2 regions of the Providencia rustigianii genome follow, and region 2 is predicted to be linked to the other one. Evidence: predicted binding sites of a transcription regulator. Region 2 holds the regulator's gene; the other holds the start of a gene.
What was found. The regulator LexA, encoded in region 2, represses DNA repair genes until DNA is damaged. The targets are predictions, from matches to a motif close to TNCTGTATGTACATACAGNA.
Positions count from the first base shown of each region.

Region 1: uvrA (excinuclease ABC subunit UvrA) is a predicted target of LexA. The motif match lies at 6,325-6,344, and genes of this name have one in related genera.

Region 1 covers NZ_LR134396.1:606,955-623,705, forward strand. Annotated here, with positions in the region: gene dnaB (replicative DNA helicase) at 1-783, shown strand, start outside; gene alr (alanine racemase) at 1,031-2,113, shown strand; gene EL244_RS02750 (amino acid aminotransferase) at 2,178-3,374, shown strand; gene uvrA (excinuclease ABC subunit UvrA) at 3,434-6,268, opposite strand; gene EL244_RS02760 (single-stranded DNA-binding protein) at 6,571-7,110, shown strand; gene ivbL (ilvB operon leader peptide IvbL) at 7,376-7,465, shown strand; gene ilvB (acetolactate synthase large subunit) at 7,566-9,263, shown strand; gene ilvN (acetolactate synthase small subunit) at 9,266-9,550, shown strand; gene EL244_RS02780 (helix-turn-helix domain-containing protein) at 9,595-10,152, opposite strand; gene EL244_RS02785 (MFS transporter) at 10,434-11,630, shown strand; gene EL244_RS02790 (ArnT family glycosyltransferase) at 11,681-13,366, opposite strand; gene EL244_RS02795 (NCS2 family permease) at 13,899-15,245, shown strand; gene EL244_RS02800 (Na+/H+ antiporter) at 15,539-16,751, shown strand, end outside.
Region 2 covers NZ_LR134396.1:494,967-511,717, reverse strand. Annotated here, with positions in the region: gene EL244_RS02305 (fimbria/pilus outer membrane usher protein) at 1-2,099, opposite strand, end outside; gene EL244_RS02300 (fimbrial protein) at 2,192-2,770, opposite strand; gene zur (zinc uptake transcriptional repressor Zur) at 3,737-4,252, shown strand; gene lexA (transcriptional repressor LexA) at 4,362-4,979, opposite strand; gene EL244_RS02285 (diacylglycerol kinase) at 5,098-5,472, opposite strand; gene plsB (glycerol-3-phosphate 1-O-acyltransferase PlsB) at 5,598-8,102, shown strand; gene ubiA (4-hydroxybenzoate octaprenyltransferase) at 8,185-9,039, opposite strand; gene ubiC (chorismate lyase) at 9,113-9,616, opposite strand; gene pgi (glucose-6-phosphate isomerase) at 9,907-11,553, opposite strand; gene lysC (lysine-sensitive aspartokinase 3) at 11,942-13,309, shown strand; gene EL244_RS02255 (hypothetical protein) at 13,396-13,629, opposite strand; gene EL244_RS02250 (SEL1-like repeat protein) at 13,977-15,539, opposite strand; gene EL244_RS02245 (hypothetical protein) at 15,734-16,324, opposite strand; gene metH (methionine synthase) at 16,376-16,751, opposite strand, start outside.

The DNA of each region.
Region 1 (16,751 bases), 110 kb from region 2:
CAAGATTTGGATAAGAAAACCGCGGGATTACAGGGCTCTGACCTGATAATTGTGGCTGCACGTCCATCAATGGGTAAAACGACTTTCGCGATGAACTTATGCGAAAACGCAGCGATGACGGAAGAAAAACCGGTACTCATTTTCAGTTTGGAGATGCCCGGTAACCAGATCATGATGCGTATGTTAGCGTCCCTTTCTCGCGTCGACCAAACGCGTATTCGTACGGGGCAATTAGATGATGAGGATTGGGCGCGTATCTCCAGCACCATGGGGATCTTGATGGAAAAACGCAATATGTACATCGATGATTCGTCTGGTTTGACACCAACGGAAGTTCGTTCCCGTGCACGACGTATTTATCGTGAACATGGTGGGTTAAGTCTCATTATGATCGACTACCTTCAGTTAATGCGAGTGCCCGCTTTATCGGATAATCGTACGCTAGAAATCGCAGAAATTTCGCGTTCATTGAAAGCGTTAGCAAAAGAACTTAATGTACCCGTTGTAGCACTATCTCAGTTAAACCGTAGCCTTGAGCAACGAGCAGATAAACGCCCTGTGAACTCCGATTTACGTGAATCTGGGTCTATCGAGCAAGATGCTGACTTAATTATGTTTATCTATCGTGATGAGGTTTATCACGATAATAGTGACCTCAAAGGGGTTGCAGAGATTATTTTGGGTAAACAGCGTAATGGTCCAATAGGGACGGTGAGGTTGACGTTTAATGGGCAGTGGTCGAGGTTTGATAATTATGCCGGGCCGGCCTATCAGGACGAGTAACCTTGGTCACCTCGTCATATTTTGAGCTGTAGCTGTGTTGGTTTCTCTCAGCTACCCTAGTCACATACTTATGTATGCTCCTAGGGATAGCTTCGTTTACCGCCTTGCTACAGTTCAAACTATTTAGAGGCTGGTAATCTCGTCATATTTTGAGCTTATAGAAGATTAAAGATTAAAGATTATTTCGGTTAATTTAAGTTTTGGCAGTTGGTTGATAAATTTTAAAATGAATAATTAAGAGGAAGAAATGAAAGCGGCAACAGCATTAATAAACCGCCGCGCTCTGCGACACAACCTGCAACGAGTTAGAGAGTTGGCACCAAATAGCCGCCTGATTGCAGTTGTTAAAGCAAACGCTTATGGTCATGGGTTAGTGGGAGTGGGCACTGAAGTTCAAGAGCTTGTGGACGGGTTTGGTGTTGCGCGTTTAAATGAAGCTCTGCTCCTGAGACACCAAGGTGTCAATAAACCGATTGTTTTACTTGAAGGTTTCTTCGAGCAATCGGATTTACAGCTGATGGTAGAGTACAATATCGATACGGTAATCCACTGTGTTGAACAGCTGGAAATGCTAGAAAGTGCTCAGCTCGCCAAACAAATCAAAGTGTGGATGAAGTTGGATACTGGCATGCATCGTTTAGGTGTACTTCCTCAACACGCTGAAAGTTTTTATCAACGTCTACAAAGCTGTCAGAACGTTGACCTACCTATCAATATTGTCAGCCATTTTTGCCAAGCGGATGCTCCTGAACTGCCTACTACCGCGAAACAAATCGAATGCTTCCAACAGTTTGTATCCGATAAACCGGGTGAAAAATCGATCGCGGCTTCAGCTGGGATCCTACTATGGCCAGAAGCACATTATGACTGGGTTCGCCCGGGAATTATGATGTATGGCGCATCTCCTCAAGAAGGCAAAAGTGCCGCAAGCTTCGGTTTACTCCCCGTTATGACCTTAAAATCGAGCCTGATTGCCGTGAGAGAGCATTCTGCTGGGCAGTGTGTGGGTTATGGCGAAACATGGTGCAGTGAACGCAATACTCTCTTGGGCGTGGTGGCAATTGGTTACGGAGATGGTTATCCACGTAATGTTCCATCGGGTACGCCAGTGCTGGTTAATGGAAGAAAAGTTCCCATTATTGGCCGAATTTCCATGGACATGACTGTGGTGGATTTAGGTCCAGATTCCACAGATAAAGTGGGTGATGATGTCATTCTATGGGGTAATGCACTGCCAGTGGAAGAAATTGCAGCGCAAACGGGCATTATTAACTATGAGCTTCTCACTAAGCTCACCTCGCGAGTCGCAATGGAATATGTAGACGAATAGATCATAACGGGTTATTTTCACAAGACAAAAAGTAAAAAGATAACCTACAAGTGGGAGATATCCTGTGTACCAACATGTTGATGCTTATCCGGGCGACCCAATTTTATCGCTGATGGATGAATTTAATAAAGATACTCGTGAAGGCAAGATTAACCTGAGTATTGGTCTTTATTATGATGCAGAGGGGAAAACCCCTGAGCTGGAAACCGTCGGCACAGCGAAAGCTGCACTGCGTAAACTCCCAGCGAGTGCTTCACTATATCTGCCAATGGAAGGTCTGAAAGACTATCGTACTGAACTGCAAAAGTTAGTATTTGGTGAAGATTGCCCGCTGATTGGCCAAGAGCGTATTGCAACAGTCCAAACAATCGGTGGTTCTGGCGCATTAAAAATCGGTGCAGACTTTTTATATCACTATTTCCCAAACTCTGAAGTCTGGTGCAGTGACCCAACATGGGAAAACCATGCGTCTATTTTTTCGGGTGCAGGAACCAAGGTTCACTATTATCCTTACTTTGATGAAAAAACCAAAGGTGTGAAATTTGATGAAATGCTGGCAACTTTTAAGAAGTTACCAGAAAATAGCATCATTTTAATGCACCCTTGCTGCCATAACCCAACAGGCTCCGATCTAACGCCTGCTCAGTGGGATGAAGTCACCAAAGTCGCATTAGAGCATAAACTGATTCCATTCTTAGATATCGCTTACCAAGGCTTTGCTGAAGGTATCGATGAAGATGCTTATGCCATTCGTACGATGGTTAAAGCTGGTCTACCGGTATTTGTCAGTAATTCATTCTCTAAAATCTTTGGTATTTATGGGGAGCGTGCTGGCGGTTTATCCGTTATCTGTAAAGATAAGGATGAGCGTGATCGTGTGTTAGGTCAGTTGAAAGCGGGTGTTCGTCGTCTATATTCAAGCCCACCATCAAATGGTGCAAAAATTGTTGCAGCGGTGCTCACTGATAGCCAACAAAAAATGAAATGGCTGGAAGAAGTTGAAGCAATGCGTTTGCGTATTTTAGAAATGCGTACCGTATTAGTGGATGAATTGAAGAAAGCCCTGCCAAATAAAAACTTCGACCATCTGTTAAAACAGCGCGGTATGTTTAGTTACACTGGTTTTTCTCAGCAACAAGTTGACCGTTTGAGAGATGAATTTGCAGTGTATTTGGTAGGAACAGGACGTGTCTGTATGGCAGGAGTTAACCGTCATAACGTGAAACGTATTGTTGAAGCGTTCACGGCTGTGAGCCAATAATGCATTATTTTTGATAAATTGAAGGGGAACCTAGTTCCCCTTTTTTAATACTATTTTACTTAGTATCCGCGTTCTAAAATTGGTTTTAAGAATCGAGCTGTATGTGATTTTTCACATTCCGCAACCTGTTCTGGTGTACCAGCAACAAGGATTTCACCACCGCCGCTACCACCTTCTGGACCTAAATCCACAATCCAGTCAGCAGTTTTGATAACATCGAGGTTGTGCTCAATCACAACAATAGTATTGCCCTGATCACGTAGTTGATGAAGCACCACTAACAGTTGTTGAATATCGGCAAAATGCAGACCAGTAGTTGGTTCATCCAGAATATAGATGGTTTGCCCAGTCCCGCGTTTAGACAATTCACGCGCTAATTTCACACGCTGTGCTTCACCACCCGAAAGGGTTGTCGCAGATTGCCCTAAGCGGATGTAAGACAGACCAACATCCATCAGTGTTTGTAGTTTACGTGCCAGTGCAGGAACCGCATCGAAGAATTCACGGGACTCCTCAATAGTCATATCCAACACTTCGTGAATACTTTTACCTTTGTATTTAATTTCCAAGGTTTCACGGTTATAGCGCTTCCCTTTACATTGGTCACAAGGTACGTAGACATCCGGTAGGAAATGCATCTCAACCTTAATGACGCCATCACCTTGGCAGGCTTCACAGCGACCGCCTTTGACGTTAAAACTAAAACGTCCAGGATTATAGCCTCGGGTACGAGACTCTGGAACACCTGCAAATAACTCACGAATCGGTGTAAATATCCCAGTGTAGGTCGCAGGGTTAGAACGTGGTGTCCGCCCAATTGGGCTTTGGTCAATATCGATGACCTTATCAAAATGTTCTAAACCTTCGACTTCTAAATAAGGCGCTGGGGTAATGACCGTCGCACCATTCAGTTGGCGTTGTGCAATGGGAAAAAGTGTATCATTGATCAGTGTTGATTTGCCTGAACCGGAAACCCCTGTAATACATGTAAATAAGCCAACAGGAATATCTAAGGTGACATTTTTAAGGTTATTGCCTGTCGCACCAACGACGGTCAGCATTTTATCTTTATTGATTGGCACGCGTTGCTGAGGGATCTCAATTTTGCGTTCACCACTTAAGAACTTACCGGTCAGTGAATCTGGATTTGCGACGATATCTTCCAGTTTACCTTGTGCCACAATTTGCCCACCATGAACCCCTGCACCGGGACCAATATCAATCACATGGTCAGCAGCACGGATAGCGTCTTCATCATGCTCGACGACAATCACGGTATTACCTAAATTACGTAGGTGGATTAAGGTTTCTAATAGGCGATCATTATCACGCTGATGAAGCCCAATTGATGGCTCATCCAATACATACATAACGCCGACTAGACCTGCACCAATTTGGCTTGCAAGACGAATACGTTGAGCTTCACCACCCGACAACGTATCTGCCGAGCGAGAAAGGCTTAAATAATTTAGTCCCACATTGACTAAAAATTTCAGGCGCTCACCGATCTCTTTCAGAATTTTTTCGGCAATTTGTGCCCGCTGTCCGCTCAGTTTTAAGTTTTGGAAGAACTCCATCGCATGACCAATGCTGTAATCAGCAATTTCAGGCAATGTGGTATTTTCAACAAACACAAAGCGTGCTTCTTTACGTAAGCGAGTTCCACTGCATGTTACGCAGGGACGGTTGCTAATATATTTGGCTAACTCTTCGCGTACCGCAGTAGATTCGGTTTCTTTATAGCGGCGCTCCATATTATTCAGAACGCCTTCAAACGGATGGTGACGAACAGTGATATCACCACGATCGTTACGATATTTGAACTCAATACTCTCTTTGCCTGAGCCATATAAAATAACTTTTTGTATTTCAGGGCTTAATGAATCGAAGGGGGCTTCAACATCGAATTTATAATGCTCACCCAAGGACATTAGCATTTGGAAATAATAAAAGTTACGACGATCCCAACCGCGAATTGCACCACCTGCAAGGGAGATCTCGGTATTTTGGATCACGCGCTCAGGATCAAAAAATTGTTGAACGCCTAAGCCATCACAGCTTGGGCAAGCCCCCGCTGGATTGTTAAAGGAAAATAGGCGCGGTTCCAGTTCCATCATGCTATAGCCACAGACAGAACAGGCAAAATTGGCGGAGAAGATTAATTCTTCTGCTTTTGGATCGTCCATATCGGCGACGACAGCAGTTCCTCCCGAGAGCTCTAATGCGGTCTCAAAGGATTCGGCAAGGCGCTGGGCAATATCATCGCGGACTTTAAAGCGATCGACGACCACTTCAATAGTATGCTTTTTCTGTAATTCGAGTTTTGGTGGATCGGAAAGATCACAAACCTCACCATCAATTCGCGCGCGAATATAGCCTTGGCTAGCTAGGTTATCGAGTAATTTAACATGCTCACCTTTACGATCTTTCACGACAGGTGCAAGTAACATCATTCGACGATCGGTTGGTTGTGCGATCACATTATCTACCATCTGACTGACAGTTTGTGCCGCTAACGGAATACCATGATCAGGACAGCGCGGCTCACCCACACGGGCAAACAACAGTCGCAAATAATCATGAATTTCCGTGATTGTCCCCACCGTTGAACGTGGGTTATGGGAAGTGGATTTTTGCTCGATAGAGATGGCTGGAGATAGCCCTTCAATATGGTCAACATCCGGTTTTTCCATTAAAGAAAGAAACTGGCGAGCATAAGCCGATAAAGATTCAACATAACGACGTTGACCTTCAGCATACAAGGTATCAAAGGCTAAGGACGATTTACCTGAGCCAGATAACCCTGTAATAACTATCAGCTTGTCTCGGGGGATGATGAGATTGATATTTTTTAGATTATGTGTGCGAGCACCGCGGACTTCGATATTCTCCATTTACCACTTCCCGAATGAATTGATAGTGAACAAGCGAAGAAGTATGACATATTTTTCCCTGAATGAATATACAGTATATGTGCTGTTTCTATTTCGTTGTCTCGTCAGATTATCTGGAAGTTATCTGCAATTTAGATTAATTAGTGTCTATACTAAAAACCAGTAATGCAGATTTCACTTAAATTTGGAAAGCCCTTCGCAACTTCAATTAAGCAATTTCAATTTATGGTGCAATACAGATAGGTCGTGGTAAACTTCACGGCTAGTCCAGAGATTAAAATTCAATGCATCAGGAGTAATAAATGGCCAGCAGAGGCGTAAACAAAGTAATTCTTATCGGTAACCTAGGACAAGATCCAGAAATCCGTTATATGCCTAACGGCGGAGCTGTAGCTAACCTGACTCTGGCGACTTCTGAAAGTTGGCGTGACAAGCAATCCGGTGAAATGCGTGAAAAAACAGAATGGCACCGTGTTGTGATTTTCGGCAAATTAGCTGAAGTTGCCGGTGAATATCTGAAAAAGGGTTCACAAGTTTATATTGAAGGTTCATTGCAAACACGTAAATGGCAAGACCAAAGCGGTCAAGAGCGCTATACCACCGAAGTTGTCGTTAACATCGGCGGTTCAATGCAGATGCTGGGTGGTCGCGGTGGCGATGCGCCATCACAAGGTCAAGGTGGGCAAGGTGGTTGGGGTCAACCACAACAGCCAGCAGCGGCTCAACAGTTCAGTGGCGGCGGCGCAGCTCCTGCACGTACTCAAGCTCCTGCACGTACTCAAGCTCCTGCACCTCAAACTAATGAACCACCAATGGATTTCGATGACGATATTCCGTTCTAAAATTGATTTTAGATAACTGATATCATTGATTAAAGCCCTTAATTTTAAGGGCTTTAATTTTTTCTACTGAAGATTATAAAGTTAAAATGACATTCTTACATGAGCATGTGATGAATGTCTCGTTTAGCATTCACAACCAAGAAAAATAGAAAAAAGGGTTGTGGGGATTAGTTTTTTATGGTTTCTTAGATGCAGCAAACACAATAATGAAAAAATCAGACAGAATTTAGCTAGACTAATTTAATTACAGGAAGATCCCGTGAAAATGACCGCTAACCGTTCAAACCTACTACTTACCGCGCCACTAGCCGCGGTAGTCGTGCGTGTGGTGGTGGTCGTGGGCATAGCGCCGTAACGGGAACAAATCACACGATTTAAAAACCCCGCCGGCGCAAACCGAGCGGGGTTTTTTATGACCCAAAGCTCAGTTCCGCAGGCTAGTGAAGGAAAAAATTATGAGCGAGTCGGGCAATACATCATCACAAAAAACCTGTTACACAGGTGCAGAATTAATCGTCCATTTGCTGGAAAAACACGGAATTACTATCGTCTCCGGAATCCCTGGTGGCGCAGCATTGCCTTTCTACGATGCATTAGGGCAAAGTAAAAAAATCCGTCACATATTGGCTCGTCATGAGCAAGGCGCTGGTTTTATCGCTCAAGGCATTGCTCGTACAACGGGAAAGGCTGCGGTATGTATCTCTTCCAGTGGCCCCGGTGCGACTAATTTAGTCACGGCCATTGCAGATGCAAAATTGGACTCTATTCCACTAGTTTGTATCACGGCTCAAGTTTCTTCCTCTATGATTGGTACGGATGCATTTCAGGAAGTCGATACCTACGGAATTTCAATTCCAGTAACTAAACATAATTATTTAGTCCGCAGCATTGAAGAATTGCCGGGCGTTATTTGTGAAGCTTTCCGTATTGCGGAGTCGGGGCGTCCCGGTCCGGTATGGATTGATATCCCTAAAGATGTTCAAACCGCGACGATTCAATTAGAGGCGTTACCTGATGTCATGCCGAAGGATAAAGCACCAAGTTTTGATATGGAAAAAGTTATCCAAGCGGCAGAAATGATTAACCATGCTAAGCGTCCTGTACTTTACTTTGGCGGCGGTGTTATTAGCTCTAACTCTACGCAAACAGCGATAGCATTTGCAGAAAAAGCCTCTTTACCGACCACGATGACATTGATGGCATTAGGGACGATCCCGATGCGTCATCCGCTGTATTTGGGAATGTTAGGAATGCATGCGGCGCGCAGCACGAATATGATCATGGAGGAAGCGGATTTATTGATTGTTATCGGAGCACGCTTTGATGATCGTGCGATTGGTAAGGCGGAGAAATTTTGCTCGAATGCAAAAATTATTCACGTTGATATTGATAAAGCTGAAATCAGTAAAATTAAGCGCCCAGATATCGCTATTCATGCAGATGCAGGGCAAATTTTAGAATTATTATTACCTTTGATTGAACGCGATGATCGTGAAGAGTGGATTGCACAAGTTAATGACTTAAAGAAAAACTATCCATTAAATTTAGCGAATGCAGAAGATCCACTGGATCATTATGGTTTGGTATTAGCAACCGCGCGTGCCGCGGGTGAAGAAGCGATAGTGACCACCGATGTTGGACAGCATCAAATGTGGGCGGCTCAGGTGTATCCGCTATCGCGTCCACGCCAATGGTTAACGTCGGGGGGATTGGGAACCATGGGATTTGGTTTACCAGCGGCAATTGGAGCCGCATTGGCCAATCCCGATAAAACGATTGTTTGTTTTTCAGGTGACGGTAGCTTGATGATGAATATTCAGGAATTAGCCACCGCAGCTGAGCATCAATTAAATATCAAAATTGTTTTAATGAACAACCAAGCCTTGGGAATGGTACATCAGCAGCAAGATTTATTTTTTGAAAATCGTATTTTTGCGGCGGCTTATCCATACCAAACTGATTTTATTAAAATTGCAGCGGGTTTTGGTTTACAAACTTGCGATTTAAATCATGAAACCGACCCTGAGATGGCGTTAGACGCGGTGATGAATACCAAAGGCCCTTGTTTAATTCATGCCCTGATCGATGTGAATCAGAAGGTATATCCAATGGTTCCTCCTGGAGCTGCTAACATTGATATGATCGGAGCGTAATTATGGAATTTGAAAATCACCCAATCGCCTTAGAATTAATTGTTCGTAACCACCCAGGCGTCATGTCCCACATTTGTGGGCTATTTGCGCGTAGGGCTTTTAACGTTGACGCTATTTTATGTTTGCCAATTAAGGGCAGAGATGAAAGCCGTATTTGGCTGTTAGTTGAAAAAGACGAACGTTTATCTCAGATGGTGAATCAGGTAGAAAAGTTGGAAGACGTGCGTGAAGTGCGTTTTAGTGATGACCTCAGAGTCTTCGAAACCATGCAGAATTATTTGCAGTAATTCTTAATTGAATTTATCAGCCTACAATCGTTGTGGGCTGATAATTAAACACCATCACTTAAATGGGAATAGGTCATCACAACCGTTGCGTGTAAATCCCCTTCAATGCATAAATAAGAGTGGGGCAAGTCGCCACTAAAAGCATAAAAATCCCCCGCATCTAAAACCACATTCTGCTCATTATTAAAACGTAACATTAACGAACCGGAATGCAGCATGATGTGTTCATGAGTTCCGCTCATATGGGCAGGGCTATTAATAATCGCCCCTCTTTTCATACTAAGTTGCCAAATTTCGGATACATTTCCCATGCTAATGCGAAATTTAAATTGCTCTAAGTAATCCCCTTCTTGCGGTATTGCTTTGACAAAATAAGGGTAAGATTCATTTTGACGAGTAAATAAGTCACTGAGTGGAAAACGCAGCGCGGCAGCAATAGATTCCAGAGTATCGATACGCGGGTTTGAATCGCCGGACTCCAGTTTTGACAGGGCAGCTTTAGATATTCCCGAGAGCTGAGAAAGTTCATTTAGGGACAGATTTCTCGCTTGACGAAGCAATCGTATTTTCTGTCCAATTTTTATATTTATTTTGTTACTCACAATTAACCTTCCGTGATATCTAAATTATGCTGATAATTCTATCATTTTGAAAATGAAATGTCAGAAATCAGCTAATATGGAAATAATGTTTTGTTGATATAGGTTAATCTAAAAATAATTTGGTTTTTCAGTCTGTTATTATTATCGAATAAATACATGGTATAATCATTTTTGCATTATTCTATTATCTAAATTTTCAATAATATTTTATTTCAATCAAATAATAAAATTCCGGAGTTTATATCTGTTAATTAATTTAAATTAAGCAGATTAATACAAAAATGAGCCCTGACAATCAGCGTTTTCAACACTTTCGACGTTCTGCTTCCTTTGCTATTTTTACGATTACAACCAGTATTGCGGTCATCGGCATTGTTATCGGTCTTAGCATTCCAATGGTCGCCCTGAGATTAAATAATTTTGGGGTCAGTGAGTTATATATTGGTGTTATATCCGCGGCACCAGCTTTAGGGATGTTTTTGATTGCCCCTATGGTGCAGCGAATTGTGCAATGGTGCGGTAAACGCAAAGCGATGTTGATTGCGACAATTATTTCCGCTATCAGCCTGTTGCCGTTATTAAGCTCTTTACCGCTATGGTTACTGTTTCCTCTGCGTTTAATTACTGGCTTAGCAAGTGGGGTCTTGATTTGTTTGGGTGAGACGTGGATCAATGAATTATCATCTGAAAATAAGCGCGGACGCATATTGGCGATTTACACTACCGTATTTACAGTTAGCCAATTATTAGGACCTTCGTTTATTGCGTATTACGGCGTAGAAGATAAATCGCCTCTATTTATTTGTACATTGATTCATTTAATTTCAGTGGCACTATTTTTAGTGATGGATCAGAAAATTGGAGACCGTCTTGCAGAAACGGCTTCAAAATCGAATTTTTCTATTATTCAATTTGTTAAAGTGGCTCCCGGTATCTGTGGTGGGATACTATTTTTTGCTTTTTTTGATGGCACAATTTTATCCATGTTCCCGATTTATGGTATGGGGATGGGTCATACAGAAGCGATAGCTGCGCTAATGATTAGCGCCATATTAGCGGGTGATGCCATTATGCAGATGCCGTTTGGGTGGTTAGCTGACCATATGAATCGAGAAAAATTGTATCGTATCTGCGGTGTTATTACGCTAGGTGCGAGCATGCTATTGCCGTTACTCATTACCCACACTTATTTAATTTGGGTGTTATTGTTCGTACTTGGTGCAACGGCGGGGGCAATCTATACCATTGCCTTGGTACAAATTGGTCAATACTTTAAAGGTAACGAGCTAATTATTGCGAACGCAGCAGCGGCTATGTTATGGGGAATTGGTAACCTTTCAGGTCCATTATTGGCCGGTGTTGCAACGACAATTTCGCCGTCGGGATTACCAGTATTGTTGATCTCAGTCGCCGGGTTATTTCTATGGTTTACACGAGAAAAATACGGTGCTCAGGCAATTCAGCAACAATCGCAATAAATTTCAATGAAAAAAATCCCCGAATAGTCTGTCGGGGATTTATCAAGTAGTTATTCAATGACACGGTAAACCACTAAATTTTCACGAAATTCATCAGGACGATGGTTGGCCCAAAATATTTTCATACCTTCTGGGGCCGGTTTTATCTCTTTCGAGTGCACAATCAACCAGCGGCAGTGGGCGGGTTTTTCAAAGGTATCCTGCCGTTGATGTAATACGCCGGTGTAGTAGTACAACATGGGAGCTTCAGATTCGCCGATGTTATCGGATGTCATACAATCCTGCTCGGTAAATTGTCCCGTGAGGTGTTGGTTGAGATCAGTAAACACCCCTTCATATCCTTTCGAATAGTCCACCCAGCCGACGAATAAACTTAAAATAATTCCCCATACTGTGACCATGCCAAGTAACCAATTTTTCATGCTTTGCAAGGCTGTCTCTGAGGTAGGAATTATGGTGTTACGAAAGCACCAAATTAGCGTAATGAATAACGCCCAAATAAATGCAATTGCAGAAAAATGCATCTGATAGGTCATGGGAAGCCAGCGAGAAAAAATCGTTAGCCACTCTCGATGATGGTTAGATAAGGCAATGAAATAGCAAATCCACAGGATAATTATCAGTAAAGACCAAAAAATGGTAGCAAAGTGCGAGAATAGCCGAAGAAGTCTATCTGAAAACTGCTGAATAACCAGTGAGGCTAAAATGGCCATTGGTGCAATAAACGGCAATAAATAGAGCGCTCGACCACTGGCGGATAGCTGCAAAAATACAATACCCAGTAATGGAAAAATAGTGACCAAATACTCATTTTTATCGAAAAGGCGTTTGAGTGGATTTCGAAGAAAATAAGCGGTCGCTAACAGACCTGAAGGTAGGGCAAAAAAGGCAATCGCCGCAGGTATTCGGGTATGGTTGGCTTTTGCGCCTAATTTTTCAACAGAAAAGCCCAAGAAACGCCCAATATTATTTTCCCAAAACCAGGTTACGAATAGCTCAGGGTGCTTTAGATAAAGAATAATTGGCCATGGAAGAATTAATAATAATGCGACAGCCCCTGCAATTATGGTGGGTATCCAAAATTGTTTTCGTCGACATTCAGTTAGGAATATGGGGGCTAAAAATAAGCTAATCCATAGCACACCGGGAATAAATATCCCTTTTGACAGCATTGTAATAACTGTTCCAAGAGATAACCAGCAAGTAGATGCGATAATTTTTTGTTGTTGAATTAGCCCTAATAACCCATATAAACCGATGGTTGCTCCCGCCATTAATGCCACATCAGTGAACATTTCATGGGAGTGACGTAATATTCCTGGAGCGCAGGCATATAAAGCAAATGCAATCCAAATTCGTGAGTCGGATAAATTTTTTGCGTTAAAAAAACGACGAGCAAGTAAAACAAAAAATGAAAAATTGATTATGGAGAAAATGAGTGTTGCGCTTCTAGCGGCATCATAAAGTGGCATGATACCGGAGAATAAATGTGCAGTCAGGGTCGCTACCCAATAGTATATTGGGGGCTTCTCCATAAAAGGTTCACCTGCGTTCGTCGGGACTAGCCAGTTTCCTGTTTCATACATCGTTTGGATAATACCAAAACTGTAGTTTTCATCTTGCTTCCATGGGCTATGAGCATAAATCCCAGGTAAAAGATAAATGAGTAGAAATAGGAAAAAAAGAATTACAATTCTTTTTTCGGATGCTTTAAATAATGAAGTAATAATTGACATTTTTATTTTAAAAATTAAATGGATTAATAAAAGCGTTATTGTTTATATAAAGTAATATTATTTTTAATTTTTATTTAATAAATATTAAAAATAATACGTTATAAAAATGATTTATTTAAATAAACAAATTTGGATTGAGAATACTAGCAAGATAATCAAAATTGTATTTAAACAAAGAGTATATAAGGAAGAGTAATAAGTATATTTGCTTGTTTTTTGTGAGGGATAGTCGCGTTGTTTACGTTTTTAGTCGCTGTTATGGGCATCATAAAACACTTGATTAACCCACCGCTTTAGAACGATAATTACGCCCTTCACAATTTGCCGCATTTTATTCAAAAAGCCAAACGATTGCGCGCTGTATCCAGTACATGATTTTGTATCGAAAAATATGTCGGTTCAGTTAACTTTATTAAAAAAGTAATCGTTTACGTGGTTTTTAGTGAGTCGGTGAAAATAACTAGACAATAAAAATTGTATAGTAAAATTAGTGGCATAGATTACTTTCGAAAATTAATAATAGAGGTAGACCATGGCAAGCCAGCAGGCGTCATCCAATTGCAAGTTGGATTCATATTTTAAGATAACAGCGCGTGGCTCATCAGTACGCCGCGAAATCATTGCGGGATTAACAACATTTTTAGCGATGGTTTACTCGGTTATTGTCGTACCGGGTATGTTAGGACAAGCAGGTTTTCCTCCAACAGCGGTATTTATTGCAACCTGTTTAGTGGCAGGTTTCGGTTCCCTATTAATGGGCTTGTGGGCAAATCTGCCGATGGCGATTGGTTGTGCAATCTCATTAACAGCATTTACCGCGTTTAGTTTGGTTCTGGGTCAGCACATTAGTATTCCTGTGGCTTTAGGCGCAGTATTCTTAATGGGGTGCTTATTCACTCTTATCTCTGTAACAGGTATTCGTAGCTGGATTTTACGTAATATGCCAATGGGGGTTGCCCATGGTACGGGTATCGGCATCGGATTATTTTTATTGTTGATCGCAGCAACCGGTGTGGGCTTAGTAATTAAAAACCCAAATGCCGGCTTGCCTGTGGCGCTGGGTGAATTTACCTCTTTCCCTGTTTTAATGTCACTGATTGGCTTAGCGGTTATTTTTGGCTTAGAGAAACGCCGTGTTCCAGGTGGGGTTTTATTGGTCATTATTGCCATCTCAATTATCGGTTTGATTTTTGATCCGGCAGTAAAATATCAAGGCTTTTTCAAGTTGCCATCGCTGGGTGAAGATGGCTTGTCTCTGATGTTTAGTATGGACATCATGGGCGCATTACAGGCAGCGGTATTACCAAGCGTATTGGCATTAGTGATGACGGCAGTTTTCGATGCGACGGGAACTATTCGTGCAGTTGCAGGACAAGCGAATCTGCTAGATAAAGACGGCCAAATTATTGATGGTGGAAAAGCATTAACTGCGGACTCGGTGAGTAGCATTTTCGCTGGTGCTATCGGGGCTTCTCCCGCAGCGGTATATATTGAATCTGCCGCAGGTACCGCAGCAGGTGGTCGTACAGGCTTAACCGCGGTTGTTGTTGGCGTTTTATTCTTATTTATCTTGTTCTTATCACCGCTATCTTATTTGGTTCCAGCTTATGCAACGGCACCTGCGTTGATGTATGTTGGTTTGCTGATGCTGAGCAATGTGTCTAAGTTAGATTTTGACGATTTCGTTGATTCTATGTCTGGCTTACTGTGCGCAGTTTTCATCGTATTAACTTGTAATATTGTTACGGGCATCATGTTAGGTTTTGCTGCGCTAGTTATCGGGCGTATTTTTGCTGGTGAATGGCGCAAGCTGAACATCGGAAGTGTTGTTATTGCGGTTCTTTTGGTAGCGTTTTATGCTGCGGGCTTAGCAATTTAAAGGTAATTCTAGTTATGGGGTGGCAGCATTTGCCACCCTTTAATGGATTATGGCGATTAATCTCAAAGTGCAAATTATTTTCCCGTCAGATAGCTGGTTGAGGATAGAATATAGATAAGGCTGTAAATTAGGTGAAATAACATGTATTCGGCTACTTACTGCCTTGATTGAAAACATCATGGTCTGGACGGTGCTATCTCTTACTATGCGGCGGCAGGCAAAATTTGGGCTATCGCGTTATACTTTAAGTTGCATTATTTAGGGTATGCATTGAGTCAATAAGTAAGGGCAACATGGAAATTTTCTTTACTATTCTTATTTTGATCTTGGCTGTCTCTGTTTCTGGCGTTGTGACGAAAGTCCTTCCCATCCGTATTCCCCTTCCTCTGATTCAAATCGCCATTGGTGCTTTATTAGCATGGCCTCAATTTGGGTTGCATGTCACTTTTGACCCTGAACTGTTTATGGTTCTGTTGATCCCGCCATTGCTGTTTGTTGACGGATGGAAAACCCCAACTCGCGAGTTTTTCCAGAATGGGCGGGAAATATTCATTTTGGTTTTGGTTTTAGTTCTTGTGACCGTCGTGGGGATTGGCTATTTAATTTATTGGTTGATGCCGGGTATTCCGTTAATTGCCGCGTTCGCATTGGCAGCGGTACTTTCACCAACGGATGCGGTTGCTTTATCCTCTATTGTCGGGAAAGGGCGCATTCCTAAGCGCATGATGAGTGTGCTGGAAGGTGAAGCATTAATGAATGATGCTTCAGGGCTAGTCGCACTAAAATTTGCGGTAGCCATTGCCATGGGAACCATGGTCTTCAGTGTATCTGAGGTCACTATTGAATTCTTTAAAGTGGCTGTCGGTGGCTTGCTAGCTGGGGTTGCAGTTACTTGGCTATACAGTAAATCACTTCGTTTGATGAGCCGCTGGAGTGGGGATGATCCTGCGACTCAAATCGTCTTTATGTTATTGCTGCCATTTGCATCCTATATGATTGCAGAGCATATCGGTTTTTCTGGTATTTTGGCGGCAGTCGCCGCAGGTATGACAATTACAAAATCCGGCGTGATCCGCAATGCGCCTTTAGCTATGCGTTTACGAGCGGATAATGTGTGGTCGATGCTTGAATTCGTTTTCAACGGATTAGTCTTTATCATGCTCGGTTTACAATTGCCGGGGATCTGGGAAACGTCAGTTATTCAAGCAGAGTTAGACCCGAGCGTTGAAACGTGGATGCTGTTTGCGGCGGTAGTGATTATTTATTTTGCTTTGCTACTTTTACGCTTCTGCTGGCTGTGGCTGATGAAGAGATTCAGTCGGCTCTTTTTGAAGAAAAAGCCATTACAGTTTGCTAACTATACGGTTCGTGAATTATGGCTTGCCTCTTTTGCAGGCGTTCGTGGTGCGATTACTCTCGCCGGTGTGCTATCGGTGCCTTTATTCCTTACGGATGGGTCACCGTTTCCTGCTAGGTATCAGTTGGTGTTTATTGCGGCAGGGGTCA
Region 2 (16,751 bases):
ACCGCTTTACCGTAACGGTTAGTTTTTATTGGTGTTACTCCATTTAAGATGGGTACATCTGCGACACCATTAGTATCGACTAATATTCGGGATCCGCCACTAATTGAGTTATTACGGTGTATCGCGCCACCTTCAGGTGTCATCGTCATTCCGCCTTTTAACTGCATAGAAATAGCAGTTTGGTTATCCTGAATATAGGTACCACTCAAATTCAGCTGGCTTCTATCGCCATCGTAACTATATGTACCCGCTGTCGTGACTTTATCTTTATCCCAGTTACCTGCAGATACAGAGTAAGAAGAGCGATTATCAATTCGGCTATAATAGTTAACGTTATTGGAGTTATTACCCCCAGAATAGGAACCAGAATAGCTTATGCTCGACTCATTTTTATTTAATGGGATCATGAGGTTTAAATAAACACCATCATCATCACTGTCACGTGATTTAGTTTTATACGCCGTTAAGCTCAGGCTGATATTTTTAACTTTGCCAATATCAAAATAGTTTGAAAGCGTAAAGTTATACTGGTTCGTTGAAGCTCTATTCCAATAGGTTTGGTGCGAATAGTTCAAATACATGTTGGCGTTATAATCAGGGAACGCCGTACCAAAGATAATAGTATAAAGTTCTTTACCACTATCGACGGTATCGCCTTTATAGCGACGGTCAATAAACTGGCTCATGGTCATATAATTTCGTTCAGAGAATCGATAACCCGCAAACGTAATCTGACTGTTAATTTCGTCAAACTGCTTAGAATACGTCAGGTTATAAGAGTTACCGGTTAACGTTTCATTGTCATCCAGTCGACCCATTTGTGCGCGAGAAATGTTGATGTTTCCTGATAGCACACCAAATGGCGCAAAGTCACGACCTAAACCAAATGCAACGTTTTGATATTCAGATGATGCCTGTAAACCACCATAAACCGTGATATTGTTTGTCGCCCCCCAAGAGAGCGATCCCATGCTAAATGCAGGGCCTTGAGTATCATGGTCATCTTTAGTCGGTTTACCCATCACAAATTGATAAATCAGCTGTCCAGGACGGGTCAACGTACCCAGTCGAGAGGTTTCCACCCGATAACTGCTTGTTGTGCCATCTTGTTCTTGGATCACCACATCCAGCGTACCACCACCGAATGAGTTCACATCCTGAATACGGAATGGACCAGGGCTAACTTCTGTTTGATAAATAATACGACCATCTTGTTTTACAATGACTGTCGCATTCGTTTTTGCAACACCCGCAATTTCAGGCGCATAGCCTTGTAAGCGAGGCGGCAACATGGATTCATTGGTTTCTAAACTCGCACCAATATAACGAATACTGTCAAACAGGTTTGACGCTAAATATTGCTCCCCGAGTGTCAAACGCGCACTCAGTGAACGAATCGCTCTATAGGCGTATAATTGGTTCCAAGACCATGATTTACTACCTTTATTCAGCTCACCATTTTGAGTTTGCCAATCGGCACGCAAACGCCATGCACCGAAGTTTGCACCCATTGTCCCTGTGGCCGTCAGACCTGATTTCGTTCCTTTATCGCCGGTTTGTTTATTAACAACGCGTCCTGTCGCGTTATAGTCAATAAATGCACCCATGATCCCGTCATCCCAACGAGATGGTGGGTCCCAATCAGGGTCTGAGTACTCCATGTAGGCCTGAGGAATATTGAACTGTACAACGTTCTTTGCCAAATCTCCTTGAATGGTCATATCCGGAACTGAACGAATATCCAAACATTTTCCATCATCTAGCCATTTGACTTGGCTATCCCACTCCTTTTTTAATCCCAATAATGCATAAATTTCAGGCGTGATACATGCCAACGAAACTTTATCGTCGTAATTAGGATTAAAAAAGGTGATAGGTTGTTCCATAGAAACTTTAGCGCGGTTCGCTTCAATCGCTAAAGAGTAATCCCCAGGAGGGACATAGTTGGCGTGAGAGAACTTACTGAAGTCAACATTTTCTTTACCTTCAGAATCAATGAAGTCGGTGTTAAAATCAACGGCCTCTTCAGAGAATGCAACCATTGGCGTTAACATTAAAAGCATTAATTTTGTAATTAGATTTAGCTTCATGCTTTTCATTAACTATGCGCCTATACAAATAAATACAGTGAAGACGATATAAGAAATATGGCGTATAACTACGCCATATTGTTCTCTATAGAAACTGACTATTATTGGTAAACAATTTTGAAGTTAGCTACAGTGTCAAAACGACCTGTTGTAGCTTTTTGAGTTGGATCTTCGTTACCTTTAACGTACGCTGCGAAGTGCAGAGTAGTTTGTGAACCGTCACCATTGTTTAACGCGTAGCCGTCACCAGTACCTGGGAATGCTTTACCGAATTCAACGATTTTGTCAGCGCCGTTAGTGATTACGATACCAGCGTTTTTAACTTTACCGCCTAAGCCCAGTAAGTCACCTGTGAAGCCAGTGAAACCGTTTACTGTAGAACCAGTAAATGTGATTTTTGCGTTTTTATAAGTTTCAGTAGAGCAGTTTTTCAGAACGATATCGAACGCTTTGCTGTCTGAACGGAATTGGTTAGAAGTCAGTTCGTGTAACGCGATTTCGCCGAATTCAACTAATTGCTTCAGGTTGTCAGCATCGATTGAACATGGAACGTCGTTAATGAAACCAGTAAAACGGATTTCACCTTGTGAGCTTTCTACTGGATCAGCAGCTAAAGCAGCACCAGAAACGCCAACACCTAAACCTAAACCTAGAGTTAATGCTAATTTATTCAGTTTCATAAAAGTTTTCCTTTAAATGAGTAGGAACTGCTATTTCTCTTTTTCTCTTTCCTGTTTTCACTGATGCAAAATTAAGTCTATTTACTTAAGCAGTGCACCCTTGAAAATTCCTCTAGCTTTCCTACTTGATGAATTTCATTCAGGTTAGAGATTTTTTATATAAACGAGCTCCATCTCATTTATGTGATTTAAAAAACAAAACTCATTAAGCCAACATTCTCACGTCTAAATTAATTACTGAGTCATTCATTAATTAATTAAAATTGATATAGAACACCAAATGAATTCTGATAACTACCTTGTGATGTTTTCTGATGTCAATTCTACATATGTGATATTTGTTGTCAAAATCGACTCAAATACAGAGTTTAATTAGAGTTATCTTCTGGAATCTTGTAAATAATAGATATAAAAATAGATTTTGGTGAGAAGACCTACAGAATAAATGAATTACTTAGAAATATTTATATGAACACTTCATTTTATATTTAGAAAAATGAATAAATATTACAAAATAAACAAAATACACAGGAAATATAAAAATCTATATTTAAGATGATTTATAGATAAAAAAATAATTAAAAGTAAAAATTAAAGAATTTAAGTGAAATCATGACCAATAACTCACTATCAATAACTCCAAGAAAAATCACTGGTAGGATAAGTCTCAATTAAAATTTATCTCAAATAGTAACTAAAAATTTCAAAAAATGTTTCGCGTCGGTTAAATTTAAAACTCATTTTTTTTAAAAAAATGTAGCTATTAACAATATATTTAAAATAAAAATACTTTTCTCTACGAGAATATTTACCATTTATTTATTATCTTTTTTATTTATTAGCTAAAAACTGTTTTCTACTTAAAAAGAGTAGACTTTCTCTAATCATTTCAACCTCAACAGATACAAAAATTATGATAGACTGAGGAGAAATAAACATTTAAGCCTATCCTGTGGAGTCAAGTTAATGAAAAAAATGAGTGCAGATATGTTACTTGCAACAGCCAAACGTATTTGTGAGTCCAAAGGCGTTCGTTTGACCCCACAAAGAGAAACGGTATTACGTTTAATTGCTCAGCAGTCTCGGGCCATCAGTGCATATGACCTACTGGATTTATTGCGTGAAATAGAACCGCAGGCAAAGCCACCTACCGTTTATCGTGGTCTTGAATTTCTGATGGAACAAGGCTTTATCCACAAAATTGAATCAACCAACAGCTACATCGTCTGTCATCACGTTGATAATCCAAGCCATACTTCTGTAATGCTAATTTGCGATAACTGTGGGAATGTAACGGAAAGTGACGGCGTGGCAATTGAAGAAGCGATTATGGATTTAGCGGAAAAGCATCATTTTCATCTAAGGCATACCGTTGTTGAAAATCATGGCCTATGCAAAAATTGCTATGAAACTGCAATTTGCCAGGATCACGCACATTGCGGTCACGACCATCAGATACCGATAAATTTAAAAAAGAAGTAATAAAGAAGAGAAAAAAAGAGAAGTAACGTCTTTCTATATAAAGGAAGCTATATAGAAGAAGAGAAATTTAAAAACTATTGAGTCTGCTTCCAGACTCAATCATTCAACATCAATACCAATCACCGTTGCGAATAACCCCAACAGCCAAACCTTCAATGGTAAAATTCTGCTGACGTAAATCAACAATAATAGGTGCAAACTCTGGATTTTCTGCAATCAGCTCAACGCGATTACCCTGCTGCTTAAAGCGTTTTACGGTAACTTCATCTTCAATACGAGCAACAACAACCTGTCCATTATGGACATTCTGGGTTTTGTGTACTGCTAATAAATCACCGTCCATAATTCCAATATCTTTCATTGACATGCCATTCACGCGCAGTAAAAAATCCGCATGTGGTTTAAATAATTCTGGGTCAACGTGATAATGGCTTTCGATATGTTCTTCAGCGAGTAATGGTTCACCGGCAGCAACTCGGCCAATGAGAGGCAACCCAATATCATCATTAGATTCTTCTAAAAGCAGACGAATTCCTCTGGAAGCACCAGAGACAATTTCGATAACCCCTTTACGCGCTAAGGCCTTTAAATGTTCTTCTGCCGCATTAGGCGAACGAAAACCAAGGCTTGCTGCTATTTCAGCGCGAGTCGGTGGCATACCTGTCTGCGAAATGTGGTCACGCACCAGATTGTAAACCTGCTGTTGTCGAGCCGTCAGTGCTTTCATTCCATTCCCCTGTTTGTTTATACAGTCAAACTGTGAGTATATACAGGTAAATAGGGATTGGGAACCGTTAAATCACTCAATATCCGCATTTTTTACTGATATTTCTGTGTTTTCATCATTAAACGGCAAAATAACGTGACCATAAAATGGTTGCCCAAATAAACAGTGCTAAACCGATAGTCACAAAAACCGCTGCTGAACCAATATCTTTTGCCCGCCCAGAGAGTTCATGATATTCAGTCCCCACTCGGTCAACTACCGCTTCAATAGCGCTATTAATTAGCTCGACAATGGCAACAAGCACCACTGAGCCAATCAATAAAATCCGCTCTATTTGGCTAACATCCAAATAAAAAGCTATAATTATCGCTATGATAGCAGCAACTGCTTCCTGTCTAAACGCGGCTTCATTGACCCATGCAGCTTTTAAACCCTTAAGAGAGTATCCAGCTGCTTTAATAACGCGTGTAAATCCCTTGGTTTCACTTGCCATATTTTTTCCTTAAATTTCTAAACAATAATCAACTTTTGCGGTCAAAGTGAATTATCGATAACAGATCTGAACGCTGCTTTCTGGTATGATCACGCAGCATTTTTAACAAGAGGCTATAATCATTTATGTCACTATGGCGTAAAATATATTACAACATGTTGAATTTACCACTAAAATTATTGGTAAAAAGTAAACTAATTCCGTCAGACCCAATCGCAGAGCTGCAGCTTGATACTAACAAGCCAACTCTCTACGTATTGCCATACCATTCAAAGTCTGACTTGCTAACATTACGACACCAATGTTTAGCCATCGGTCTTCCTGATCCGCTGGTCGATAACGACATTAATGGAACAAAACTTCCAGCCTACGTCTTTATTGATGATGGTCCGAGAGTTTTTCGCTACTATTCACCAGATCCACGTAAAGAGTCAGTGAAAGTATTCCATGCGTATCTAGATTTACATAAGAATAACCCAAATCTTGATATCCAGATGCTACCGGCCTCCGTCATGTTCGGTCGTTCACCGGGTCGTGAAGGTCATAAGCCTGCACCACTGAAACTCCTAAATGGTGTTCAAAAATTCTTTGCTATCCTATGGTTAGGTCGTGATAGCTTCGTCCGTTTTTCACCCAGTATCTCATTGGGGAAAATGGCGCAAGAGCATGGTACAGATACGATTATTGCGAATAAACTCGCTCGAGTGGCTCGTATCCACTATTCCCGCCAGCGCTTGGCGGCCGTAGGACCTAAACTACCTGTTCGCTATGAGCTCTTCAATAAGCTTCTCGCTTCAAAAGCGATTGAAAAAGCCGTTGAAGATGAGGCCCGCAGCAAAAAAATTCCATTACAAAAAGCCCAGCAAAATGCAGTGGCGATGATGGAAGAAATTGCTGCCAACTTTTCTTACGAAGCTGTTCGTCTGAGTGACCGCGTACTTAGCTGGACTTGGAATCGCCTGTATCAAGGCATCAATGTTCAGCATGCAGAGCGCGTTCGCCAATTGGCTCAAGATGGTCATGAAATTGTGTATGTGCCATCTCACCGTAGTCATATGGACTATCTGTTGCTCTCGTATGTTCTGTATCACCAAGGGCTAGTTCCTCCACATATCGCAGCGGGGATCAACCTCAATTTCTGGCCAGCAGGTCCGATATTCCGCCGCCTTGGTGCATTCTTTATTCGCCGAACTTTCAAAGGTAATAAGCTTTACTCGACTATTTTTCGTGAGTATCTCAGTGAGTTATTTGCTCGCGGCTATTCCATTGAATACTTTGTCGAAGGTGGGCGCTCCCGCACAGGTCGCTTACTGCAACCGAAAACCGGTACTTTATCGATGACGTTGCAAGCCATGCTACGCGGGGATTCTCGCCCAATTACCATCGTGCCTATCTATATTGGCTATGAGCATGTTATGGAAGTAGGTACTTACGCCAAAGAATTACGCGGTGCGGAAAAAGAGAAAGAAGGCTTTATCTCGATGATCCGCGGTTTGCGTAAACTTCGCAATTTAGGTCAAGGTTATGTGAATTTCGGGCAACCTATTTCATTACCGCAATACTTAAATAATCGCGTACCTAATTGGCGTGAATCTATCGACCCTATTGAGCCTCAGCGTCCAAGTTGGTTAAACCCAACCGTGAGTAGCTTAGCAGATAACATTATGGTCAATATCAATAATGCTGCCGCCGCTAACGCAATCAACTTATGTGCGACAGCATTATTGGCATCACGTCAGCGCTCACTTACCCGTGAACAACTGATTGAACAAGTGGATTGCTACCTGCAATTACTGCGTAATGTGCCTTATACCGCAGATGCAACGACGCCAAATAAAACGGCTGAAGAGCTTCTCGAACATGCACTGCAAATGGATAAATTCGAAGTCGAAAAAGACAGCATGGGGGATATTATTATTCTGCCTCGCGAAAATGCCGTCTTGATGACTTACTATCGTAATAATATCCATCACTTACTGGTTCTACCATCACTGATTTCCAGTATTGTTCTGCATCATGAGCAAATTAGTCGCCAAGAAATCCACCAGCAGGTTGGGCTGATTTACCCATTCCTGAAAGCTGAGCTATTTATGCGTTATGACAATGATGCTCTGATCAGCACCGTGGACACCTTAATTGACGAGTTAAATAGCCAAAAACTGATCAGCTTGAAAGATGGCGATCGTGTGGCATTAAACCCACACCGTATCCGCCCACTGCAATTATTGGCGGCTGGCGTACGTGAAACCTTACAGCGCTATGCAATTACGCTGTCATTACTCAATGCTAGCCCAGAAGTCAGCCGTAATACTTTAGAAAAAGAGAGTCGCATGCTTGCCCAGCGTCTATCTGTTCTTCATGGTATTAATGCCCCTGAGTTCTTTGATAAAGCGGTCTTCTCAACACTGGTCGATACCCTGAAAGAAGAAGGTTATATCGATAATGATGAGACGGATATTTTTGCGACAAATGCGAAAAAACTGTATGCCGTGCTTGCTCGCTTAATGTCACCAGAGATTCGCTTAACTATTGAAAGTGTGAGCCAAACCGAGGAGCTTTCAGCACCAAAGGTAAGTTCAAAAGACACACTCAAAGATACCTCTAGCGAGTCAGAAGATAAGCAGGATTAACTGATTGAGTTGATTCTCTAACTGTAACAAAAAGGGGTAATGCCTAAGCATTACCCCTTTTTTATCGCATCTATTTTAGTGATTATAAATAGCTAATCACCATGCCAATAAACAGAATAAAACCCACATAGTTATTGTTCATAAATGCTTTGAAACAGGGTGCGCGTTCGCGATTAACCATCAATTGCTGTTGATACACAAACAAGGCTGACGTTAGTACCAGTGCGGCATAATAAACCATACCTAAATTTGCGAGAAACCCAATCACCACCAGTAATCCAACCATCACAACTTGCAGTAAACCAATGATCAGCTTGTCGTAATTTCCAAATAAAATTGCGGTCGATTTGATGCCAATTTTTAAGTCATCATTACGATCAACCATCGCATATTGGGTATCATAAATCACTGACCAAATAATATTGACCAAAAACAGTAGCCAACAAACAAGAGGTAAGGACTCACTTACTGCCGAAAACCCCATTGGAATCGACCACCCAAAAGCAGCACCCAACACAACTTGCGGTAGGTTACTGACTCGTTTAACAAAGGGGTAAATCCACGCTAATGCTAAACCCGCTACGGATAGCCAAATAGTCATCGAATTGAGTGTCAGGACTAATAAGAAGGAGAAGCCCACTAAACAAGCAAATAGGATTTTTGCTTCTTTTTCTGTGACGTCACCACTAGGCAAAGGCCGATGTTTGGTTCTTTCCACATGCCCGTCAAAATTACGGTCTGCAAAATCATTGATTACGCACCCAGCAGCGCGCATCAGAAATACGCCGGCTGTAAAGACGATCAAAAGGTGCAAACTAGGTGTGCCTTGAGCGGCAATCCACAGCGCCCAATACGTCGGCCACAGTAATAATAATGAACCAATGGGTCTATCAATACGCATTAAACGGCTGTATGCATGCCATTTACTTAGCGCCATACTTCCCTCCACGTTTTCGTGCTCCTTTACGCTTCTATTTTACCCATAAATGTCATTTGATTATGTTAGATAGTTATCTATATGCAGGTGATTCAGGTAAAAATATTTCAGTTAATAATAAGGGCTTTTGAGATAATCTCAGCAGAGAACGTCGCACCCAACGATCCGCACTGGTGCCAATATCAATATAATCTCGGGTAAGACTATCATGACTAAAAAGGTAACGCCCTAATGGCACACGACCAATGTCCACCAGTTTCTTATCATCATTGGTGAGGGTCTCTTCAGGGATCAATGTTCTACCAATCAACCACGGAATATTATCCCCATACATAATGACTTCTCGCAACCAGTAACGTTGACTTTCGGGTAAACGCTCGGCTTCATCAGCGCTCAGCATCTCTGGAGTGATATAGCGCTCTAAATAGGGAATTACTGTGACTTTTTGGCAATGCTGCTCGAACCGTTTAGTCATTGAACCACGCTCTTGCAGCCAATCTAGTACACTGTTAGGAACTGACTCATCATCCTCGTTTAGCCAATCAATGGGATGATGGGTAAAAATTGTTTCATGCATTCAATCTGATTCCACCATAGAACTTATGGTTACCTACTGCTTGCAATTCAATTGAGTTGAAAAGGTTTCCAGTCGTGTTCATCTTAATTCTTGGGCGATAGAATATCACGTTGTCATAGAGCAAGGTTAAAGATAGATAACAATTTATATAAAAATTCGTGAATTCAACACAATTTGTAAAATTTTTGTAAAATTTATTTTATTTATAATGAGTTAGCGAATTTTTTCTTTTTTATTAGGATCCTAACAGCCTGCTTAACACAGGCTGTTAATGGATTAAAAAACCAACATTAACGCCAGTTTTTATAGCAATTGATCAGCCCATTCGTCGAGCTATCATGACTATTTACTGAATCACTATTTTCCAATTCAGGTAAAATTCGGCTCGCTAATTGCTTACCTAATTCGACACCCCACTGGTCAAAAGTGAAAATATTTAAGATTGCCCCTTGGGTAAAGATTTTATGCTCATACATCGCAATCAATGCCCCTAAAGAGTATGGTGAAATCTCTTTCAGTAAGATGGAGTTGGTTGGGCGATTACCTTCAAAAACTTTATAAGGTGCAACATATTCCATCTCTTCAGCACTTTTACCTTGAGCGGCAAATTCAGCATCCACAACTTCACGGGTTTTACCAAAAGCTAATGCTTCAGTCTGAGCAAAGAAATTAGACAGTAGTTTGTCGTGATGGTCTCCCAATGGGTTATGGGTCACGGCTGGCGCAATAAAATCACATGGGATCATTTTAGTACCTTGGTGGATCAACTGGTAAAATGCATGTTGTCCATTGGTTCCCGGTTCGCCCCAGATAATTGGTCCTGTTTGATAAGTCACCGCCTTGCCATTACGGTCGATGTACTTGCCGTTAGATTCCATATTACCTTGTTGGAAATAGGCAGCAAAACGGTGCATATATTGATCGTATGGCAGAATCGCTTCAGTTTCTGAGCCGAAAAAATTGTTATACCAAATGCCAATCAGTGCTAATAATACTGGGATATTTGTTTCCAGTGGCGTTTGGCTGAAATGTTTATCCATCGCATGTGCACCGCTCAGTAACTGAACGAAATTATCATAACCAATAGATAAAATAATCGATAAACCAATTGCAGACCACAGAGAATAACGACCGCCTACCCAGTCCCAGAACTCGAACATATTGTTGGTATCGATACCAAATTTCGCCACTTGCTCACTGTTAGTGGATAACGCAACAAAGTGCTTGGCGATGTGTTTCTCATCTTTGGCAAACGTCATTAACCAATCACGAGCAGAATGCGCATTGGTCATGGTTTCTTGTGTAGTAAATGTTTTTGAAGCGATCAAAAATAGCGTTGTTTCTGGATTCAGCGTTTTCAACGTTTCTGCGATTTGTGTGCCATCAACGTTAGAAACAAAATGCATATTTAAATGGTTTTTATAAGGGCGTAATGCCTCAGTCACCATAAAAGGGCCTAAATCTGAACCACCAATCCCAATATTCACCACATCTGTAATGGCTTTACCGGTATAGCCTTTCCATTCACCACTAATGATGCGGGTACTGAATTGCTTCATTTTTTCCAGTACTGCATTCACTTCCGGCATCACATCTTTACCATCGACAAATATCGGAGTGTTATCACGGTTACGCAGTGCAGTATGTAATACAGCACGATCTTCAGTGCGGTTAATTTTTTCACCACTGAACAGACTTTTGATTGCATCTTCAAGTTCTGTCTCTTTGGCTAATGCCAAAAGTTTGTCCAATGTTTCTTGTGTAATACGGTTTTTGGAGAAATCCACTAAGATTTGGTCATCAAATGTGGCTGAAAATTTCGTAAAGCGCTGTGTATCTTGTGCAAACAAATCTCGCATATGCACATCTTTCATTTGTGCAAAATGCTGTTCTAGCGCCCGCCATGCTGCCGTTTGGCTTGGATTGATACTTTTCATGGATAACACTCCCAAAACGATTTCAAATTAAAATAGATTGTAACTCGTCGAGAAAACGAAGCTTATCGGTTTTCTGCGTTCTCATTATCTACTGCTGTTAGGCCTATTCTCCCAAACCTCGCCGCAACTGTCCTCAAAATTATTCATTCTGCAATAATTTAGTCAGATGAATAAGATCGACATTGAAAAAACCGATAATCTATTACTCATCATTAGAATTACTGATTTACCTCGATTCATCATTGACGATAAGTGCCAAACTGGATAAATCTATAAGTCCAACATATTTCAAGCTGTTGATGAGCGACTTATTCCGCAAGTTCCACATGAATTATATTGGGATCATAAATTATTTAAGGCAGGCTGTTTAATTAAAGGGATTGGGATCATGAATACAGTAGCTGACAGTCATCAGTTTGTTATCGCGAAATTTGGTGGAACTAGTGTCGCCAACTTTGAGGCTATGAACAAAAGTGCGGATATCGTACTGGCAAATAACCATGTTCGCGTTGTCGTACTCTCAGCCAGTGCGGGAGTGACTAACTTATTGATCGAGCTTGCGGAAGGTTGCGATACCGACAAACGCAACGAGCTACTGCAAAAAGTTAAACAGATCCAATATGACATTATAGATCATCTGCAAACCGCAAATGTGATCCGCGAAGAGATCGATAGATTACTGGAAAATATTGCCCACTTAGCTGATTCCGCATCCTTAGCCACATCCGATGCATTAACGGATGAGATGGTCAGTCACGGCGAAATTATGTCGACGCTATTATTTGTCGAAGTTCTGCGCCAGCGTAATAGCCATTCACAATGGTTTGATGTGCGTAAGGTCATGAGAACAAATGAACAGTTTGGTCGCGCGGAACCTGATCTCGAACAGCTTAAAGCGCTAGCCCAGCAACACTTACTGCCTCGTTTGCCTGATTCCGTTGTCATCACGCAAGGATTTATTGGTCGTGATGACAAAGGACGTACCACAACATTAGGTCGTGGCGGTAGTGACTACACCGCTGCACTATTGGCTGAAGTTTTAAATCTATCCCGAGTGGATATCTGGACTGATGTTCCAGGGATTTACTCCACCGACCCTCGTGTCGTGCCGAATGCACAGCGTATTGATGAAATCGCCTTTGATGAGGCCGCTGAAATGGCAACCTTTGGCGCGAAGATTTTGCATCCAGCCACCTTGTTGCCAGCTGTACGTGCGGGCATCCCAGTTTTTGTGGGATCGAGCAAAGCACCTGAAGCCGGTGGAACTATCGTCTGTGACCAAACCGTCAACCCACCACAATTTAGAGCGTTGGCACTGCGCCGCAAACAAACATTACTGACATTGCATAGTCTGAAAATGCTCCATGCCCGTGGTTTCTTAGCCGAGATTTTCACTATCTTATTGCGCCACAATATTTCAGTAGATTTGATTACGACATCAGAAGTCAGTGTAGCGCTAACCTTAGATACTACAGGGTCGACGGGCACCAATGGCAGCTTACTGACTAATGCATTAATGACGGAATTGTCTGCTCTGTGCCGTGTGGAGGTTGAAGAAAATCTCGCTCTAGTCGCGATTATTGGTAACCAGCTTTCTCAAGTTAATGGGTTAGGCAAACAAATCTTTGGCGTCTTAGAGTCATTTAATATTCGCATGATCAGTTATGGAGCCAGCAGCCACAATATCTGTTTATTAGTCCCCGGTGACGATGCAGAAGAGATTGTGCGTACTTTACACAGTAATTTATTTGAATAACGATGATTTAGGATGGATACGGGCAATGGCGTCATTGCCCGTTAAACATGTAACCGCAAGGAATGCTATTCCTGAAGATAAACTACCTATCGGCTTAAAAACGACGTAATTAGCCCATGAAACACTGACTCGCTGACACTCTGCTCTTCTCCGCTACGAATACTTGCAAAGCGCTTTACCGCCAGCTCTTCCGAATTAGCTTCTAGCTCTTCAAACTGACGTTGATAACCCGCTTGGAGAAGCGCTGAGACCCTCTCGGTATTTCTAACATCTAAAGCCACAACTTCATCGGATTTAGTAAAAAAACAATAAGTGCTCATGTAACACCTCATTTTTCATACTCAGTAACGACTACTTTAATGACATTAATCTAATGGAGACAATTACAATAAATGTTCAACGACTTTCTAGTTTATAAAACTATACTTCATTATGAAAATAAATTTAACGTATATCCTTAAGCCATAATTTATGGATAGTCTTATTTCATCAAAGGTTATTACGGATTTATTCTAAAAAACGCCTCAGAAAATATCAAAGAAAGATATTTACAAATGACATCAAAATGATATTTATAGGCGGTTAATAAGAAATCAAATAATGAATTTATGGATTGGAAGCCAGCAATTTTAATATTACTGCTGGCTTAGGATGATTATGTTATTGATTAATGAACTAATTGAGTAGATACGGAATTTTTCACACTTTCTGTGTACTGCAACATACTTCCTTTAGTGGCGCTCTCTTCTTGCAATAATTTGAGATTATTTTTGGCCGTGATATTTCCCAACGCATCCGCTCGCTCAAACCACATAATCGCCCGGAAAATATTTTTAGTGCCACCTTCCCCTCTGGCATACATCACCCCAAGGTTATTCTGTGCATCACTATTTTCTTTAAATGCGGCGGTTTCAAGAAGTTCACGCGCTTTTTGACTATCTTGAGCAACCCCAGTTCCTGTGAGGTAAAAAATCGCTAACTGATTTTTTGCCTCCATGTTGTCCTTTTCAGTCATTTGTAGCCATTTAACAATCTGCTGAATATCCACATTTTTTAACTGACCAGAAAGGTATAAATCTGCCATTTTTAATTGAGCGGCAGTAATGTCTGATTCTGCCAACTCCATATACCATTGGATCGCTTTAGCCATGTCTTGCTTGACACCGCCTAAGCCTTTTTCATAAAACTCAGCAACTCTCATTGCCGCCTCTGCAGATTCATTATCTGCTGCCAACTGATACCATGCGAAAGCTTCAGCCAAATCTTGCCCGACGCCATCGCCTTTTTCATAGGCTTGCCCTAATGCATATTGAGCCCCTAGCTCTCCTTGATTCGCCGCTCGCTTATACCAGTAGACCGCTTGATAGCTATTTTTTTCTATTAATGGATGACCTTTTTGGTAAAAGTCTCCCATGTTTTTTTGAGCTATTGATGACCCCATATTCGCTGCTTCGCGATACAAATAAATGGCAGACTCATCGTCTTTTTCCATACCCTCGCCATTTTCATACATCACAGCAAGGTTATTGACCGCGGAAGCGACTCCATTTTGAGCGCTACGCTCATACCACGTATAGGCTTTAGCATAGTCAACATCGCCCCCTAAGCCATCGTGATAAAATAAACCGATAGCAAACTGAGCATATTCTTGATCTTGTTCTGCGGCTTCAAAATACCACGCCCGCGCCTGCTTATAATCTTTTGGTACACCAAGACCGCGTTCGTACAGGTATCCCATGGCATATTGGCAGTAAGCATCCCCTTTCTCTGCGCACTTACGATACCAATTTGAAGCTTGCTCATAGTCATTTTTACGCTGAGCTAACATACCAATATAATAATCACCATCTGTACTATTTAAATCAGAGGCTTTCTTGAACCAGTAATACGCTTTTTTCTCATCGGCCTCTAGAAACTCTGCACCATCTAAATAAGCCACACCCACATCGATCATCGCGTCGATTTTTCCATTATTAGCTTCTTTAATTCTATTTTGAAAATCAACAGGAAGATGGCTTTGATCTATTTGCTCTGTCACTTTGGGTAATGGTTCAACCACTACAGCATCCGTTTGTGGCGCTAAAACAACAGGTAAGATCGTTGATGAGGAAGGTATTGATGACGATGCCGCTGAGAGTTTCTCATTCGTCATATTTATCTCTACAGACTCTGCATTAACATAAGGAATATAAATAGCGCAGATACCGAATAATAGAGAAGGCAATTTCATGACATTTACTCACAGCTTGGCATTGACCAGAGCTATATAAGATATCATTACCATACAAAAATCATAAGGACTATAAGCAGAAAATAATCAATTGAAGGGTTATTTTAAGAAAATAATTTGGGTGACCATCATCATTGGTCATAAAATGAACTGATCACCCAAGGATTAATAATTGTATTGTCTGAACGAGATATTTAATTAACTCTATATCCGCCATGCTTGCTGGCAAATAAATTAAATTTACCCCATTCAATTAATAATAATTCTAATTTTGGATGGCTCATTTTACACAGAGTCGATATTTGAGAAACCACAAAATGGTTTTCACTCACCAACTCCACAGAAAATACTTCAGCAATTAATGCACACTCTTTTGCTGTCACTAACCAACCATCATTTGTAGCAAATTTATGGACAGGCACCATTCCGTCTTTAGGACTTTCTTGGGACAATAACTTGTCTTCATCCTGTTGAGCTTGATGAAAAGCAGCAATTTCTTCTTCCGAAGGCACCGGCTCGACGCTTTCCTGATTTTCTAAGAAAAGATAAACTTCTTCTGCTCGAGCAGGGGTAAGTTCGCTTTTCAACCAAATCCGATTAAAACAATGTTCCGTCAATGAATCATCAGTATCCAATTTATCCATGATTTGTAAAATACTCATCATGGCGCTCACTGCGTTTTCACTCATCATAAAGGTATCTGGCGCAGCATTATTTTGGATCTGATAAGGATAAACTACCGATGATGGCAGTTTTCCTTCAATTATAAATTCATAGCTCATCATTTGCTCCCAATAAATATACTACCTATAAGATGGAGGCGAATGATTTAAAAATCAATCCTCTGGATCATATCCTAAGTTAGGCGCTAACCAACGTTCTAATTCCGCGATACTCATTCCCTTACGCTTCGCATAATCTTCGATTTGATCTTTTTGTACCTGAGCAACTGCAAAATATTTACTATCAGGATGGCTAAAATACCAGCCTGATACGGATGCCCCCGGCCACATTGCGTAAGAACTGGTGAGCTGCATACCAATGTTCTCTTCAACGTTCAGTAGTTGCCAGATTTTTTCCTTTTCAGTATGTTCTGGGCAAGCTGCATAACCTGGAGCAGGACGGATCCCTTGATAATTTTCACGGATCAACTCTTCATTACTTAAGCTTTCTTCTGCCGCATAACCCCAATAGTGGATGCGCACTTGCTGA